Regions from separate parts of the Paenibacillus sp. FSL R5-0928 genome, predicted to be linked through region 3. Evidence: riboswitches for the same ligand, from Rfam matches in the RefSeq annotation. Region 3 holds a riboswitch; each other region holds the start of a gene.
What was found. Region 3 has a riboswitch for cyclic di-GMP ahead of MKZ16_RS04875 (glycosyl hydrolase). Riboswitches for the same ligand answer to the same signal wherever they lie in the genome.
Positions count from the first base shown of each region.

Region 1: another riboswitch for cyclic di-GMP. It lies ahead of MKZ16_RS01890 (anti-repressor SinI family protein); the one in region 3 lies ahead of MKZ16_RS04875 (glycosyl hydrolase).
Region 2: another riboswitch for cyclic di-GMP. It lies ahead of MKZ16_RS03205 (transglutaminase-like domain-containing protein); the one in region 3 lies ahead of MKZ16_RS04875 (glycosyl hydrolase).
Region 4: another riboswitch for cyclic di-GMP. It lies ahead of MKZ16_RS31640 (NPCBM/NEW2 domain-containing protein); the one in region 3 lies ahead of MKZ16_RS04875 (glycosyl hydrolase).

Region 1 is NZ_CP150225.1:426,419-431,011, reverse strand. It holds gene MKZ16_RS01910 (hypothetical protein) at 1-712, shown strand, start outside; gene MKZ16_RS01905 (signal peptidase I) at 714-1,304, shown strand; gene MKZ16_RS01900 (TasA family protein) at 1,395-2,003, shown strand; gene MKZ16_RS01895 (helix-turn-helix domain-containing protein) at 2,173-2,502, shown strand; gene MKZ16_RS01890 (anti-repressor SinI family protein) at 2,610-2,765, opposite strand; cyclic di-GMP riboswitch class I at 2,793-2,877, opposite strand; gene MKZ16_RS01885 (2-oxoglutarate dehydrogenase E1 component) at 3,348-4,593, shown strand, end outside.
Region 2 is NZ_CP150225.1:726,596-731,188, forward strand. It holds gene MKZ16_RS03190 (glycosyltransferase family 2 protein) at 1-835, shown strand, start outside; gene MKZ16_RS03195 (GtrA family protein) at 822-1,229, shown strand; gene MKZ16_RS03200 (class D sortase) at 1,332-1,997, shown strand; cyclic di-GMP riboswitch class I at 2,111-2,193, shown strand; cyclic di-GMP riboswitch class I at 2,268-2,348, shown strand; gene MKZ16_RS03205 (transglutaminase-like domain-containing protein) at 2,362-3,171, shown strand; rRNA gene MKZ16_RS03210 (16S ribosomal RNA) at 3,539-4,593, shown strand, end outside.
Region 3 is NZ_CP150225.1:1,134,889-1,139,481, forward strand. It holds gene MKZ16_RS04865 (hypothetical protein) at 1-111, opposite strand, end outside; gene MKZ16_RS04870 (sugar phosphate nucleotidyltransferase) at 637-2,010, shown strand; cyclic di-GMP riboswitch class I at 2,147-2,226, shown strand; gene MKZ16_RS04875 (glycosyl hydrolase) at 2,239-3,789, shown strand; gene MKZ16_RS04880 (glycosyl hydrolase) at 3,943-4,593, shown strand, end outside.
Region 4 is NZ_CP150225.1:6,985,082-6,989,674, reverse strand. It holds gene MKZ16_RS31655 (Crp/Fnr family transcriptional regulator) at 1-160, shown strand, start outside; gene MKZ16_RS31650 (EAL domain-containing protein) at 216-1,199, shown strand; gene MKZ16_RS31645 (hypothetical protein) at 1,316-1,882, shown strand; cyclic di-GMP riboswitch class I at 2,040-2,126, shown strand; gene MKZ16_RS31640 (NPCBM/NEW2 domain-containing protein) at 2,385-4,593, shown strand, end outside.

The sequences.
Region 1 (4,593 bases), 710 kb from region 3:
CAGAGATTTACAAAGCAGCCTGAATCAAAGCGGTGTGATCTCTGAATCCTTGAATGCTTCCTTAAATGGAGTTATTAGTTACCTAACCTCCATACACGATGTCGGTCTTCCATTCGCTTCGGTAGTTACCAGTGATGTTTATGGACAACTTGAATTACGCGAAGGAGAGTTTCCACAGCCACTGCCATTCCTGATTACCTTCACTCAACCAGACGGCGTGATCTCTAGCGACCTCACCTCCACTTATGAAGCTCTAAATACCGAATTGACTAACCTTAAAGAATCGGCAACCTCAGGTATCACTACCCTTCAAGATAAACTCCAAATGATCAGTCAGACTCGCGAGCAAAAACTAGAAGAGCTTGAAAAAGCTCGGCTAGAGGAGCAAGCAAAGAAAGAAGAAGAAGCGAAGAAAGAAGAAGAACGTTTGGCTGAGGAGAAAAAGCAACAAGAAGCCGAGGATAAAGCGAAAGCTGAGGCAACCCCTCCAACGTCAGGTGAAGCTGCTCCGGAAGCCCCAAATAAAGAACAACCTGAAGCCCCACCCACTGACCCGGTTAACCCGGAAATTGGCGAAGAGCTCACAATTCCAAAAGATGTCCCTCAGCAAGAGGTTCCACAAGAGACGGCAAAGGCGGAAGACAGTACGACTTCCCCGCCGGTAGCAACCCAAGCTCCTTCGGACCCTCAACCTGAGAAAGGTGGAGAATAAGATGCGGATTAAAAAATTTATCAATAATACCCTATCGAGCTTAATGCTTATGATCTTTATTCTGCTGGTGGCAGCCGTAGTGTTATCCAAGGCCTCCGGTGGTGAACCTGCTTTCTTCGGATATGAGATCAAAACCGTACTCTCAGGATCGATGGAACCAGGAATTCAGACAGGCTCAATTGTCGCATTAAAACCCGGAGGGGATATGAATCGTTTCAAACCAGGCGATGTCATCACCTTTAGGAACGAAGATAATCTGCTCATTACTCACCGGATTGTAGAAGCGACCGTCAATAACGCTACGGGTGAAGCTGTTTATCGCACTAAAGGCGATAACAACGACGCACCCGACATGAACCCTACCAGTTCTGCGAATGTTGTAGCTCAGTATACCGGGGTCACTGTACCCTATGTCGGTTACGCTATGAATTTCGCGGTTTCCAAAGCTGGAAGTGTAGTCCTCATGATCGTGCCTGGCTTGATGCTTCTGCTCTATGCTCTGTATACCTCTTGGAAGGCTGTAGCTGCATTAGAAAAGAAAAATGCTGCCCTACTGCCAGCCTCACCGTCCCCAACAGAAACACAGCCCTAAGTTGATTGTCCACTTCCGCTTACGAACCGGAAGATACAATATATAAATTTTATAAAAAATTCAAACACAAATTTGAGGAGGAATTTTATTATGGGTATCAAGAAAACATTGGGTCTTGGCGTAGCATCTGCAGCACTGGGTTTATCATTAATCGGCGGAGGAACCTTCGCATACTTTAGCGACACTGCGCAAAGCACAGCTACATTCGCAGCGGGTACACTCGATCTGAACTCCGACCCTTCTGTCATCGTTAATATTCCTAACCTGAAACCAGGTGATACTGTAACTAAATCCTTCAAATTGAAAAACGATGGTTCGCTCGATATCGGATCTATCATTCTGAATACATCGACTCAAATCACGGATGCTAAAGGAGATAACTACCTGGATTTAGCCGAGTTCATTAAAGTTAAATTCCTTAGAAATAATGATAAAGGGGTACCTATCGTCTCTCCTGAAAATGTAGTTTATGAGACTACACTTGCTGCTTTAAAAAGTCAGCATCCGGATCTCGTAAAAAATACAGGTTGGGATCAACTCTTTACCGAAGCATCCGGTATTAAAGCCGGTACCAATGACAGCTTCTCCGTCCAATTCGAATTTGTGGAAAATAACCAAGATCAAAATATTTTCCAAGGCGATAGCTTAACACTGACTTGGGATTTCGTAGCTAAACAAGGTGCGAAAAAAGACTACTAAGATCAATAAAGTAATTTAATAAAATACTCGAAGAGCAGCAGATCCTGAATCCGGCCACGGATAAGCAGATTGCTGCTCTTCTCTTTACAATAAACTTTGTCCGATTTATTGATATTTGCTATACTAATAACAAAAATTACGGAGGGGCGTCAGCATAGTGCCACAGAATATGGGCCAACGTATCCAGCAGCTCCGCCTAGACAAGGGTTTCTCCCTATCTGAGCTTGCGGACAGAGCAGATGTGGCTAAGTCGTATCTTAGCAACGTGGAGAGAAACATCCAATCCAATCCATCCATCCAGTTTATCGAAAAGATCGCTGACGCGCTTCAGGTATCCATTCATGCCCTACTCTATGGAGAACCAAATGATGCAGAGGAATCACATTTAGATTCGGAATGGTTCCGATTGGTGCAGGAAGCTATGGACTCAGGCATTAGCAAACGCGAATTCAAAGAATTTCTGGACTATCAGAAATGGAAGCTCGATCAAAAGGATTAATACTTCCTACTAATCTGGTACGATCCTCACTTCTACTAAATCATATCGAAAAAGGACACAGCGAAGAACCGCTGTGCCCTTTTTCGATATGTAACCCCTCTAATGTATTACTGCACGATCTGCACAGTTTTCTCATGAAAGAACTGGCGGATTTCATCTGCCTTAATGCCAGCCTTCTTAGCTGCTAATAATAAATGTACCCACTCTTGATCCAGATCAATAAACTGCTGTTCTCTGTTGCTACCCTGGTTGGACTTTTCCAAAAAATCTCCCCCTAAGATTTTACGTCCCCAGGCAATCCGGCTGTCATAGTATCTCTACCTTAGACCCGCGACTTTGTGCCCCTGCCTTTCGGCAAGTTTACCTTTTACTGGACCCTTTTCACGAAAGGATCTGCTTAAAAAACTATAAAATTACTATCTGCAATAACATTATACAAAAAGAAAGCGGAAAAGTGTGTCGATTCCTGGTTACTTTCTATTTTAAAAACGAAAAATAAAAGATTTTTTTTCAAAGATCTTGTCCGATTATCACGATACTCGTCCGTTACATAAAATAAATTGTACTAGCAAAATAAATATTTACTGACCTAATAGTTAAAAATAAGGATAATAGAATCATTTTAATAGGCCTTTAGAATGGGTAATGAGAAGAAACACCCTTCTTTTCATTAGAACAAGCTAACCTATACCATTTTGCGAACGTATTGGACGAAAGAATGAATTGATTACAGTGGCTGAAAGTAGCACAATAAGATGAGAAATGAAACCGCAATCATCACAGCTCCAGTAAGCGTTGACACAAAATGTCACGTATGGAGTTCATCCGTTAAGGAGGATGTATTCATGGCAGCCAAAGAGCCCTATAACGAATCCATTTGGAGTAAGTATTACGGACCCAATTTAGGCTACATTCAAGAAAGATATGAACAGTTTGTGAAAGATCCCTCCACCGTAGAAAATAATTATCGCGAGCTTTTTACAAATTCGGGACCTCCTCCCCTAACTCCAGATAGCGAACCGGCTCCTCAGCCGCGCATCTCGGGAGACACCGAATGGCTTAGAAAAGCAGTAAGAGCTTCCAAGCTAATCGCCAATATTCGTATATATGGCCATATGGCCGCTGAAATTGATCCGCTGGTACGCGATCAGAATCCCATGGCAAAATATCTTGAGCTTGAAACCTATGGGCTGACCCGCGAAGACCTGATCGCACTGCCTGCCACGCTTATATGGGAAAATGCGCCGAATGATGTGCATACCGGATGGGATGCCGTGCAACGTATGCGTCAGGCATACACCAAGACCATCGCCTATGAGTTCGGGCATGTGCATGAAGAAAAAGAACTGCAATGGCTAAATAGACAGGCAGAATCCACCAGCTCACCAGCACCCCTAAATAATACAGAACGCAAAGAGCTCCTGAACCGCCTGATTCAGGTAGAGCAATTTGAAACCTTCCTCCACAAGACTTTTGTAGGTCAGAAGCGTTTCAGTCTTGAAGGCAATGATGCTCTTGTACCGATGTTAGATGAAATCGTACGTGCTGCTGCACATGACGGTGCGGAGCATATTTTGATGGGCATGGCGCATCGCGGCCGCCTCAACGTTCTTGCACATATTTTGGGCAAACCATATGATATCATATTTTCAGAGTTTCATCATTCTCCGAACAAGGAGCTTTTCCCTTCCGAAGGCTCTACAGGCATTAACTATGGCTGGACAGGTGATGTGAAATACCATCTCGGTGCAGACCGTGCTGTCCGTGAAGGAGAAACCGTACGCACAAGAATAACACTAGCGAATAACCCAAGTCACTTGGAATTCGTCAATCCTGTCGTGGAAGGTTTCACTCGTGCCGCACAAGAAGATCGGAGCACTGCAGGACTGCCGAAGATTGATACCAGTAAAGCTATGGCGGTGCTGATGCATGGCGATGCTGCTTTTCCAGGTGAAGGAATTGTTGCAGAAACGCTTAATATCGGCAAACTTCAAGGTTATCAAAATGGTGGGACGATCCATATCATTGTTAATAACCGAATTGGTTTTACGACTGAAAGTGAAGATTCCCGTTCTACGCATTATGCGAGTG
Region 2 (4,593 bases), 410 kb from region 3:
CGCCCAGATGATTCGGGAGATCTGTGAACGAGACGAGCATGTCAAGCTGATTGACTTCTCGCGTAATTTCGGACATCAGGTAGCGATTACAGCTGGCATGGACTATGCCGAAGGTCAAGCGGTTGTTGTTATTGACGCTGATCTTCAGGATCCTCCGGAGGTCATTTTGCAAATGATCGAGAAGTGGAAAGAGGGCTACGACGTTGTATATGCGAAACGCCTGAAGCGCCACGGAGAAACGATGTTCAAAAAGGTCACCGCGAAGCTTTTTTACCGCCTGCTCAGCAGTATGACAAGTGTGGATATTCCTACGGATACAGGCGATTTCCGTCTTATTGACCGTAAGGTATGTGATGTCCTGCGGGGACTTAAAGAAAAGAACCGCTATGTCAGAGGTTTGGTGAGCTGGGTTGGCTTCAAGCAGACTATGGTGGAATATGAACGGGAAGAACGTTTTGCCGGAGAAACCAAATATCCGCTGAAGAAAATGATTCGTTTTGCGTTAGATGGCATCACCTCTTTTTCACATAAGCCGCTTAAAATTGCTACGTATATTGGATTCTTTCTTTCATTCTCTAGTTTTCTTTATTTATTTTTCGTCTTGTTCCAAAGGATATTTTTCACCTCCTGGACGGTTCCGGGCTGGGCTTCCATTGTAGGCGTCAATCTGCTCTTTAACGGTATCGTTCTGATGCTGTTGGGTGTGATTGGGGAGTATATCGGACGGATTTATGACGAGTCTAAAGATAGACCGCTATATATTGTTAGTGAGACTAAAGGCTACCAGAACGAAGAACAACTGGACCGCCGGAAGGACCACAATGATGTCAGATAAGAACTTGCGCGCTGCATTCATACAGTTCCTCAAATTTAATGCCGTAGGTTTACTCAATACGCTGATTGATTTTGTGATTTTTACATTGTTGAATTCACTAGGGATGGTATACGCATTGGCGCAGGTGATCTCCTATAGTGCAGGTACGGCGAATAGCTTTATTTTGAATAAAAAAGTAACCTTTCGTGATCGCAACCGGGGTAATAAAGAAGGCTTCGACCGCGTGCAGCTGGTCAAGTTTATCGTGCTGAATCTGGTAGTGCTCGGAATATCACTGCTGCTAATGCATCTGTTGACAGACAAACTAGGTATTCAAGTCTTGATCTCCAAGGTGCTGGTTACCTTTATCACGGTGATCATCAATTTCTTTGGAAGTCGTATATGGGTATTTTAAACATTAATTTCAGGCAGAAGGAGTTGCTATGCTTAAAGGCAAGTAGCTGTTTCTGCTTGATTTGTATATAACCATAGAAACAATATACGGAGGTGAATAACATTGCGTAAATTCTCCTATCTACTCATACTGGCTGGGATACTTATCATGTTATATCCGACAGCTAACGAATGGTACAACGACAGGCAGCAGGAGAAGTTATTAGAAACGGCTGAACTAAGCACTGCCGATAGTACTCCCCAGCCAGATTTGAAGAGCAGGTATGCTGAAGTTACTCAGCTGTTAGCAGAGGAATCGGTTCTGGATGCTCAGGCACAGCCCCAACCCCAAGAGACAGAAAAGCCTGAACCGGAGATTGAGGTCGGTGGCAAAGTAATCGCACTAATTGAAATCGGTAAGATTGATTTGAAGCTGCCTGTATTAGAAGGGGCTACAAAAGCTAATATGAAACATGCTGCAGCCCATATGAAAGAAACGGCACCCCTTGGAGAGATCGGAAATGCTGCAATCGCGGCGCATCGGGCTCGAACTACGGGTCGTTTGTTTAACAGATTGAATGAGGTTGTTGTGGGGGATGTTATCACGGTAAAGACTAGTGATCAGGTGTTTAACTATGAGGTATACGATATTTCTGTTGTAGATCCGAGTGATGTCTCCGTTCTTGACGGGAATGACAAGGATAAGATTCTTACTCTGATTACATGTGATCCGCTAGTGAATCCAACGCATCGGCTGATTGTTCATGCCAAATTAACAAAAGGAGAATAGTGAATGACAAGAAAACACAAATACCGGGAGATATTTATAAAATAATGGGTAATCTAGTAAATTAGGTCTTGTTCACAACTATAAATATGATAGTATTATACTATGAAAGCTAAACACGATAACGGCAAACCTTCCGAAAGGTAGGGACGCAAAGCTAAAGGGCCTTTTCCCGAAAGGATGGCAGCCAGCTACCGAATGAAGAGGCTTTTTTTGTTTGTTTCAAATGGATTCTATCAACTATATCTAGTAAAGCTAGAACAGATAGAGCTTATACGATAACGGCAAACCTATCGAAAGGTAGGGACGCAAAGCTAAAGGGCCTTCCCGAAAGGATGGCAGCCAGCTACCGAAAGGAGTTTTATCCGTGAAAAAGGTTTATTTTATGCTGGTGGCGCTGTTCGTCCTAATGACTTCAGTTCCGGTAAGTACAGCTCAAGCTGCAAGTGCAGATGCCAGCTGGTTGATTACATCCAAAGTGGCTCAAGGTGTTATTGGTATTAACTATGATATTCCGAAAGATAAAAGAATCAAACTCATGATCACCAAAGATAACAGCAGCTATACTTATAACTTGTATGCTTCTGGACAAGCTGAGGACTTCCCTTTGCAACAAGGAAATGGGACTTATAAGGTTTCTGTTCTGGAGAACACAACCGGTAATAAATACAAAGCGTTATATTCCGAAGTAGTAGACGTAACCATGAGTGACTCGAATTCCGTATATTTGGGCTCCGTACAGAATGTGAAATGGAGTTCTTCTGATAAAGCGATTGTCAAAGCTAAACAATTAGTACAAGGCAAAACAACAGACGAAGAGAAAGTTAAAGCGATCTATAACTATGTAGTTGCGAATGTACAATATGACTACTCTCTTGCTAATAGTGTAACTACTGATTATATTCCAAGCATCGATAAGACATTGACTACTAAAAAAGGGATTTGCTATGATTACGCTTCTCTTTTTGCCGCAATGCTGCGGAGTGTAGATGTTCCTGCTAAGTTGGTAATGGGGAATACAAGCTACGTTACGCAATATCATGCATGGAACGAAGTGTTGCTTAATGGGAAGTGGGTTACCATTGATACTACAGTGGATGCAGGACTTGCAAAGAGTGATAAGAAAACCGATTTAATTAAAGCCTCAAGCAAATATACTGCGGCAAAATACTATTAAATTCGTTGCTATAAACATAACTCTATTAAATAAACAACTAGCTTAATTATTAAGCTAGTTGTTTATTTTTATATTAGGGGTTGCTTTTCTATTAATAGTTGGGGTATTATAGGTAAGCGTTGTTAGACAGCGTACAGGCGATACAAACGAGGCTGATAAAAAGCTTCGAAAAATAAAGCTTGCATTTCTGAAAACAACATGATATATTATAAGAGTTGCTGCTGAGGCATTAAACGGCGTCAACGAGAACTTGATCTTTGAAAACTGAACAACGAGTGAGTAGGAAATCACGTAAGTGAAATCCAAAATTAGAGAATTAATTTTCTCGTCAGATGTTTCAAAATGAGCATATCGCTCTTTTCAATACTAATTGGAGAGTTTGATCCTGGCTCAGGACGAACGCTGGCGGCGTGCCTAATACATGCAAGTCGAGCGGAGTTACTTTGAAAGCTTGCTTTCAAAGTAACTTAGCGGCGGACGGGTGAGTAACACGTAGGCAACCTGCCCTTCAGACTGGGATAACTACCGGAAACGGTAGCTAATACCGGATAATTTCTTTTTTCTCCTGAGAGAAGAATGAAAGACGGAGCAATCTGTCACTGAGGGATGGGCCTGCGGCGCATTAGCTAGTTGGTGGGGTAACGGCCCACCAAGGCGACGATGCGTAGCCGACCTGAGAGGGTGAACGGCCACACTGGGACTGAGACACGGCCCAGACTCCTACGGGAGGCAGCAGTAGGGAATCTTCCGCAATGGGCGAAAGCCTGACGGAGCAACGCCGCGTGAGTGATGAAGGTTTTCGGATCGTAAAGCTCTGTTGCCAGGGAAGAACGTCCGGTAGAGTAACTGCTACCGGAGTGACGGTACCTGAGAAGAAAGCCCCGGCTAACTACGTGCCAGCAGCCGCGGTAATACGTAGGGGGCAAGCGTTGTCCGGAATTATTGGGCGTAAAGCGCGCGCAGGCGGCTATTTAAGTCTGGTGTTTAAACCTTGGGCTCAACCTGAGGTCGCACTGGAAACTGGGTGGCTTGAGTACAGAAGAGGAAAGTGGAATTCCACGTGTAGCGGTGAAATGCGTAGATATGTGGAGGAACACCAGTGGCGAAGGCGACTTTCTGGGCTGTAACTGACGCTGAGGCGCGAAAGCGTGGGGAGCAAACAGGATTAGATACCCTGGTAGTCCACGCCGTAAACGATGAGTGCTAGGTGTTAGGGGTTTCGATACCCTTGGTGCCGAAGTTAACACAGTAAGCACTCCGCCTGGGGAGTACGGTCGCAAGACTGAAACTCAAAGGAATTGACGGGGACCCGCACAAGCAGTGGAGTATGTGGTTTAATTCGAAGCAACGCGAAGAACCTTACCAGGTCTTGACATCCCTCTGAATCTGCTAGAGATAGCAGCGGCCTTCGGGACAGAGGAG
Region 3 (4,593 bases):
TCCAGCCGCTGTTGTCTGCAGATTTCCTGATTTTAACCGCTGATAGCGGTAGAAATCCGCAGACAAAGGTGGACCTATCGCTCCTCCAGTTCCAAAATTCTCTTCCGCCACTCCATTCCCTTAATCTTAAGTTTCTAAGCAATTTATAAAGTTAGGTACTCTGATTATATACCGCAGTAGCATTTGTAGTTGTCATTGTCATTGTCTCTGTCTCTGTGGTGGCAACTAGTCTTGTTCTTGTAGTTGCAGTTGTTCTTGCAGTTGTTCTTGCAGTTGCAGCTGCCTCCCCCGGAGCAGAAGCAAATCTTTAGAAAAACGTGCTCGCTTCCGGCTGGTACAGCCCGGTGCGCATGGATCATTGTTAAAAAGTAGTTGGTTAGGTTAAGAACGGAAAGGGAATTTGGAACTGTAGAAACGGAGTGTTCGCCTTTATCCTCGGATTTCTACCGCGAGAAGCGGTCCAATCAGGAAATCTGAGGATAACAGCGATCGGAAGTCCAAAATCCCTTGGAGTGGTTCATACCTAATAAATTTTTTAAAAAATGCATCCGCTCGAACTAAGGCTAAGCGGAAGCTATACGTTTTGATAACAATTCCATTATGCTCGATTTCCATAATTCAAGGAGGGTTCATTCTATGAAAATGGTACTTCTATCAGGCGGTTCAGGTAAACGGTTATGGCCGTTGTCTAACGACTCACGTTCAAAGCAATTTCTAAAGGTACTTGAAAGCCCTCAAGGTGAACCAGAATCCATGGTACAACGTGTCTGGAGACAGCTGGAGGAAGCAGGGATGGCAGAATCATCTTATCTAGCCACCGGCCGCGGCCAAGTAGAAATGATACAAAGCCAACTGGGAAGTCATGTGCCGATTATCGTTGAACCGGAGCGTCGGGATACTTTTCCGGCTATCGCCTTAACAGCTACCTATCTTTATTCAGTGGCAGGTGTTTCTCCAGCGGAGACGGTAGCAATATTGCCTGTTGACCCTTATGTAGAAGCATCCTTTTTCGATACCATAGCTATGCTTGAGGGGACCATGCTGGAAAGTGGAGCAAATCTGGCACTAATGGGTGTTGTTCCTGAACATGCCTCAGAGAAATACGGATATATTATTCCTACCGCTGAAGAGGCGGGGGGGAATGGTTTTATGAAGGTGAGTCACTTTCAAGAGAAACCAGACCGCATACAAGCAGAACAGCTCATCGAGCAAAATGCATTGTGGAATTGCGGAGTGTTTGCCTTCCGTTTAGGGTACTTGTTAGATATTTTGCAGCGTAAAGGGTTGCCTTTAGGATATGAAGAATTGCAGAAGCAGTATAAGCTATTGTCTTCCATCAGCTTTGATTATGAAGTGGTGGAGAAAGAAGAACATATTGTGGTGCAGCCGTATGATGGATTCTGGAAGGATCTTGGAACGTGGAATACGCTGACAGAGGAAATGAGCAGCAAGCATGTAGGAAAAGGTTTTGTGACGGCGGATTCTGAGGGGACTTGCTTGATTAATGAGCTGGACATTCCGATTACGGTAATTGGTGCGAAGGATCTGATCATTGCGGCTAGCCCGGATGGAATTCTAGTTACCCATAAAGCTGAGAGCCCACGGATTAAAGAAGTGCTGAAGACCTTTGAACAAAGACCGATGTACGAGGAACGCCGCTGGGGCCATTACAAAGTTATTGATTATGTGAAATATGATGAAGGCAATGAAGTGCTGACCAAACGGATTTTTATATCCGAGGGGAATAATATCAGCTATCAATTACATCGCAAGCGTAGTGAAATTTGGACAATCGTCAGCGGCGAAGCAAGTATTGTGCTGAATGAGAAAAAACATAATGTGAAGGCTGGGGACGTGGTACGTATACCGGAAGGAACGAAACACGCGATCCTTGCTTTGACGGATGTTGAGTTTATAGAGGTACAGACGGGGTCTGAATTAGTAGAAGAAGATAACATACGTATTACTTTAGACTGGAATGATATAGAACTACAACAATTCATTTCATAGGTCTAACCTATCTATTTAACCAATTCAAAATTTCTTGAAACAGGTAAATTGACTCAATTATCAAAAAAAGTCATAAAAACACTAAATATATCATTAATTGTCGTCGATACTTACGGTAAGAGAGATTATTTCTCTTAAATTGAAAAGGCAAACCTATCGAAAGGTAGGGACGCAAAGCTATAGGGCCTTCGAAAGAGTGGCAGCCTGGCTACCGAAAGGGAGATTATTTTGAAAGCTTACCGTACGTATCGATTGTTTGGTGCATTTCTGTCACTCGTCCTGTTTCTGACTGCACTTCCGCTTGCTGTTGGAATTTCGCCGTCTATTGTCATAGCTGCTTCAAATTCTGGAACGCCAGTTACCCCAGGTGCCTCACCTGAAGCCGTAAAGCTGCTTAACTATTTTTACTCGATCTCAGGAAAAGGCATTATTGCTGGTCAACATGACTATTTAGAAAGTCCAGATGAAATTAACAATATGCTGAAGGGAACCAGCGGACAATATGCGGCTCTTCACGGTTATGAAATGGGTGCGATCAGTGGTCAGTCCGAAGCAACGATGGCTTGGCAACGTCAAAATGTGGTGAACAGCGCCATCAACTGGAATAAAGCGGGCGGGATCGTAGCTATGACTTTTCATGCTAACCTGCCGGGCACCTCTTATGACTGGGATAATGTGAAAAAAACACTTAGCCAGAGTGAGTTCGATAGTTACGTTACACCGGGTACTAAGCAATATAATAATCTGATCGCTGAGCTTGATAAGGTGGCAGTCTCTTTAAAAAGCTTGCGTGATGCCAATGTTCCGGTGCTTTGGAGACCCTATCATGAAATGAACGGGAACTGGTTCTGGTGGGGGAAGAAAAATAACTTTTCTAAACTATGGAATATAATGTATGACCGTTTTGTTAACGTTCATAAATTAAATAATCTGTTATGGGTATGGAGTCCGAATGCTCCCAATGTTTGGTCAGATCCTTATGCGCTAACTTATCCAGGTGCTGATAAAGTAGATATTCTGGCAGCAGATATATACGAAAATGATTACCAGCAAAAATACTATGACAGCTTGTTGAGTCTAGCCGCAGGCAAACCGATTGCGATCGGGGAGAATGGTGAAATGCCTAATCTGGAGAAGCTTCAGCAATCGCAAAGTAAATGGACGTATATGATGAGCTGGGGAAAAATGCTTTACGAAAATAACAGTGCAGACACAATCAAAACATTTATGAATAGCAACTACACCCTGACCAGAGATAAATTAAATACTGGTCTGGCACCGACACCTAGCGCCGCACCAGCGCCGGCACCTTCCGAAGAAGAGGGGGAGGCAGCAATTCCTCTCGCGAAGGGGCTTGCAGGAGAGTATTACAACAACATGTTGTTGTCGGGAGCGGCAACTCTTAACAGAACTGATGCAATAATCGATTTCAATTGGCGGCAAGGATCGCCGGATGCCGCCCTCGGGATTGATCGTTTCTCCATACGTTGGAGCGGTAAAATTAAGCCGTTATATAATGAGCAATATACATTTTACACTACCTCAGATGATGGTATCCGTGTCTGGGTGAATGGGGAATCCGTGATTGATAGTTGGACTAAGCAAAGTGGTACTGAGCGTAAGGGCACTATAACGCTGAAGGCTGGTCGGCTATACGATATCAAGGTGGAGTATTACGAGAATGAAGGCGATGCGAGAGTCCGCTTGATGTGGGAAAGTGCTAGTCAAGCTAAAGAGACAGTTCCAGCAAGTGCACTTTTTCTTCCGGATGTCTCCTGATTGATGAAAATTAAAGGTCGATCCTTAGTGGCTCTGCGTTATTGCAGAGCTACTAAGCTATAGTCCTCATTAGGTCAGAAGACGATTGTCCGATAACAGGTATGTTTATTTAGCACCTGTAGAGGCAGTACAGCTACCGAAAGGAGGATTTATTTGCGTAAATATTATAAGAAAAACAGATTGTTGTTTACTATGTTACCGGTGTTTATTATTTTTTCCTTGCTGCCTTGGGGAGAGGTTAAGAGTCTTCCGAAGGCTATGAGTGTTTCTTCCTCTTTACCTCCGGTTATACCCAGTAATCCATCGGCTTCTGAAGAGGCTAAGCAACTGCTGAGTAATTTGGTGAATCTACGTGGCAAAGGGATTTTGTCCGGCCAGCATGATTATCTAGAAAGCCCAGATGAACTGGTTCATAAGCTGAAGAATACTTCGGGACAAAATGCCGTTCTACATGGTTATGAATTAGGGGCGATTAATAATCAATCCGAAGGGACGATCGCAGAACAGCGGCAAGCAGTGATAGACAGTGCAATTGAATGGCATCACGAGGGTGGCATTGTAGCCATGACATTCCATCAGAGTTTGCCGGGAACATCTCCAGAATGGTCCAATGTAAACAGAAGTCTCAGTCAAGAGAAATTTAATGCTTATGTTACACCTGGGACAGCTCAGTATAAGAGGCTAATCTCAGATCTAGACGAGGTTGCTGGATATTTGGGACAATTGCGTGATGCCGGAGTTCCGGTCTTATGGCGACCTTACCATGAAATGAATGGCGGTTGGTTTTGGTGGGGGAAAAAGGAA
Region 4 (4,593 bases), 1.3 Mb from region 3:
ATTGACCCATCAGCAGTTCGCGGATATGATCGGAACGTTAAGGGAGACGGCTACCCTTGTGCTTAAAGATCTGCAAGAGCAAAAGATTATTGAGATTCAACATCAGCAGATCACCGTGTTAGACGCGACATATTTACTGGAGTATACGGATTTCGATTGAGAAGAGCCGTTCCGGGATCTTTTTCAAAGAATCCATTATTAAAGGGGTTATGAATATGGCTTGTAATCATTGTGTAGTAAGAGAGCTGAATTTTCAAATCAAGGCTCATGGTGAGCTTAATCTTAGGGTTTTACCTGAGGTTATTCATCACTTGAGTAGAAGGAATACGATACATAAGGTAGAAGAAAATGTGATTACGATTAAGGAAGCTGAAGCGCGAGATCTTCTGGATTTCTGTAACGATCATATGGAGTCCGGGAAAATTGAATTTCGTATAGATGACCAAACATGGAGACCTCTATCCGAATTACCCAATGTACTTGATATGGAGTGGATTGATGAGGTTATCACTAAGGGTCTTGTTACTTGCTACTTCCAACCGATTGTGAACGTAAGGGAAGAGATTTTTGCATACGAGCTCCTATCCAGATTTAAAAAAGAAGACGGATCCCTTATCTATCCTAATGAGATTTTTGCGGCGGCACGGAATCGTGGGCGTTTATATGCTTTAGACAGGTTATGTAGAATGACGGCTGTAAAATATGCTGCACCCTTAAATAAAAAAACGTTTATTAATTTTATCCCTACATCAATTTACGCTCCAGAGTTCTGCTTAAGATCAACCGTTGAACTGGCCAATCAATTAGGCGTCGACCCCTCTCTTTTTGTCTTTGAAGTTGTTGAGACGGAGAAAGTGGATGATCTCGCTCATTTGAAAGCTATTTTGACATATTACAAGGATCGGGGATTTGAATACGCTTTAGATGATGTTGGTGAGGGCTTCAGCACGATCGAGATGTTATTGGAGCTTAAACCTCATTACATGAAGTTAGATATGAAATATGTTCAAGGCGTGTCCAGTGATCCGAACAAACAGAAAATAGCTAAACAATTTTTAGAAAAGGCTTTAGAAATCCAATCTGTTCCTTTAGCAGAAGGTGTGGAGTTTAGAGAGGACTTTGAATGGCTTAAGCAGAGTGGTTATCAGTTGTTTCAGGGATATTTATTTGGAAAGCCTGATCCTATTCCCAAACAGTAATCCTAATGAGTATATATCGGTCCAGAGGATGAGATGAATTTCAGGTCAGAGTCTGAGTACAGCCAACCCCCGGGGTTGTATAATTTAGGTAATTTGAAAAGGGGGACGGGATGGATATGAAATGGCATCAATTTGTAACGCGCTGGGCGGATTCTAGGGGCTTTGATGGACGAGAAATTGATTATCAATGGCCTTCTCCCTCATTTCCGGTCATCAGTATTCGTAGTAATTTAGGGCGATACTCAGGTCAAAAGTATGGTCATGGAAGTAAACCCCGTGTAAAGACAGCTGTTGGTTTAATCGCTATTGGAGATGTAGCTGTCGGATTGATTTCCATAGGTGCGATAAGCGTGGGCGTACTTTCCTTAGGAGCAATATCACTGGGAATGTGGTTAGCGATTGGAGCAATAGCACTTAGCTGGCTTGGCTTCGCAGTGGGAGCGATTGCGATTGCAGGAGTGGCTGTAGGAGCGATCGCAATCGCGGAAAAAGCGTTGGGGGCCATCGCCATAGGGGATACGGCGTTTGGTGCGATAGCGATAGGCAGGATCGCTGGGGGTGCCATAGCTATCGGACAATGGGCATATGGTGTAATCGCAGTTGGCGAACATGGTTTCGGATTAATTCCCATCACGGGCGATGTGTGGAATTGGTTCCGGCGTTTGTTCGGATCGGGGAGTTAATTAGACCTCCAGTCCTAAAGGATCCCATTCTCTTCCGGGATAGTCGATAAATAATATCTATCACATGAGAAAAACTAATTGCAATTACCTATACTCATTTCATACCAATTAATCATGCGATCAGATCTAGGCTTATGTTACTCTTTGAATGTATTCGAAACTTCATAGGCAAACCTATGGAAATGTAGGGACGCAAAGCTATAGGGACTAAGGTTATCATAACTATTGTCAGCCAGCTGCCAAAGAGTGTGTAACGCTTTTTGTTAAAATATAAGAAAGTATAAGTTATACACCTATACTTAATATCTTATATTTCTCGCTTAAACGCTTACCGTCCTTATAAGGACGCCGAAGGCGTTTATGCTTGTTAAGGTTTAATAAAAATTAAGTCTTAATTTTTAGGCGACTTTATACGCAATCAAGCTACTCTTTTGGGGTAGTTTTTTTTGTGCCCATTTTTGGGCACTGGAGAGATTCATATGACATCTGGGGGTAAGAAGAGATGAAGAAAATGATTGCGATCGCTACATCGGCGGCCATGTTGGCCAGTTTTTCGAGTGAGGCAGGTTATGCTTTAGCAAGTGAGGCAAGCAAGGTAAATGTAACAAAAACAGTCGCGCAAAGTAAGGTCAACTTATTAAGCAACGCTTCGGTTATTCCGTTTGAGCTGTACGGCAAGGATGTTCTAAATGCCTATAATGAGGTTTTTAGAATGAATCCAGCAAATATTAAATCCATCACAAATAACGGTGGCAACTACTCAGGCTCGCCTATAGCTAAGGCTATGGATGGGGATATGAGCACGCATTGGGAGACTGGCAAACCGAATAGTTCAACGTTTACGAATGAGGTTGTGTTTGTTTTCAATGAGTCCACTGAATTAAATAGAATGGTCTATGCCGCTAGGCAATCTGGTGCTAGAGGTAAAGGTTTTGCTCAAGAATTTGATATCTATGGCTCCACTACCGATGCGGGTGATTTCACACTCGTGTCTTCTGGAGAATATACAGGCTCAACCGGTGATGTAGTGGAGATTCAGTTCGCACCTACGGCTTTTAAGAGACTTAAATTTGTCTTCAAAAAAGCGAACCAAGATTGGGCGAGTGCGGCTGAGTTTTCTTTTTATAAAGAGGATAGTGTCTCTACTAAAATGAAAAATTTATTTACAGATGATACCTTGAGCCAAGTTAGTACAGCCTTTGATACGGCAGAGAAATTAACAGCTTTAGAAAATGAAGTACAAGCACATCCACTGTATACGCAGTTTAAAGAAGAGATAGATAATGCAAAGATCCTTTTGGAGAACCATCAGGTAGAGGTAACGGCAGCCAAGGTTTCGAAGCTAAAAGGGTATGGTACAGCCTATGAAAATGCCTATAGCCAAGCTTATAGAATGCCAAATGCAAACGTATCAAAAGTAACGGTGAACGGTGGAAGCTACCCAGGTACGAAGCCTGAATATATGCTGGATGACCAGCCCACTACGCATTGGGAAACGAACAAAAACAATGATGCAAGCTTCACGAATGAAGTCGTGTTTGAACTAGCGCAAGCGGAAGTGCTGGACAGAGTGGCTTTTTTGGCTAGAGATAATCGCAAAGGATTCCCAGAGGCTTTTGAAATCTATGCATCAGAGACGAGTAAAGGAGAGACCTTCCAACTGGTATCTAGCGGAACCGCGATTAGTACCAATGATTTTTTGGAATTTAAATTCGAACCGACGAAGTTTAAAAGATTAAAATTTAAGTTCACAAAAGCTAATATTAACAGACCTTTTGCGGCTGAATTTAGATTTTATACAGAAGATAAAGTAAGCGAAGCTGTAAATGGTATTTTCACAGATGGAACGATGAGTGCGGTTGTGCCTGCTTATAATAGCGTCGAAGCAATCAACGAATTAGAAGAAGCGGCAAAAGTACATCCGCTCTATCCAATCCTGAAAGATTCTTTGGATTTAGCTAAGAAGCTAGTGAATGGTGAAGTTCAAACCGAAGGCACCATCATTGAGGCCGAGCAGCGTGGAGATATGAAAAAACATGCTCAGCAAAACCTGAGAATAGGCTTCGGCACGAACAACCAGCCTACAGGACTTGCGGCAATGCCTGGCGAGACCATCAATGTTTATGTGGATGCTGCTTCGGGTGATAAGTTGCCTTCTTTGATCTTTTCTCAACAAGAGGGAGCTTGGAATAGTTGGGCTAGGGGCGTACAATTGCGTGCGGGCAAGAACACTATAACTGTACCTGAAATTACAACGACTAGTGCTTATGCTCATGATGTAACTAAGGGCGGCACCGTTTATATCGTAAATCCCTATACAGCAGAGGAGCAAGGGAAGGCGCCACTGATCCGCTTCGAAGGTTTAGAAAAGATTCCTTTTATGACCAAGACCACGGATCCAGAACAATTCAGAACCTTCTTAACCACATACAAACAAAGATTAGACGAAGATAAAGCGGTTCATCCAAATGTTCAAGATCGCAAACTTATCGATGTGGTAGAAATGGCCAGCGATCATGTTATTTTTACAGGAACTGCGACTGAAGCGTACAACAAATTTATTACGCAAGGAAATAACCCGCTGGATACCGTAACTGGGTATGACACCTGGATGAAGAGCATTTTTGCCTTCTATGGCTTGGATGGCAGTAGTGAGATTCATGATGCCAAGCTAATTCGTGAGAATATTCGATTGATGCAGCCTTATGGTG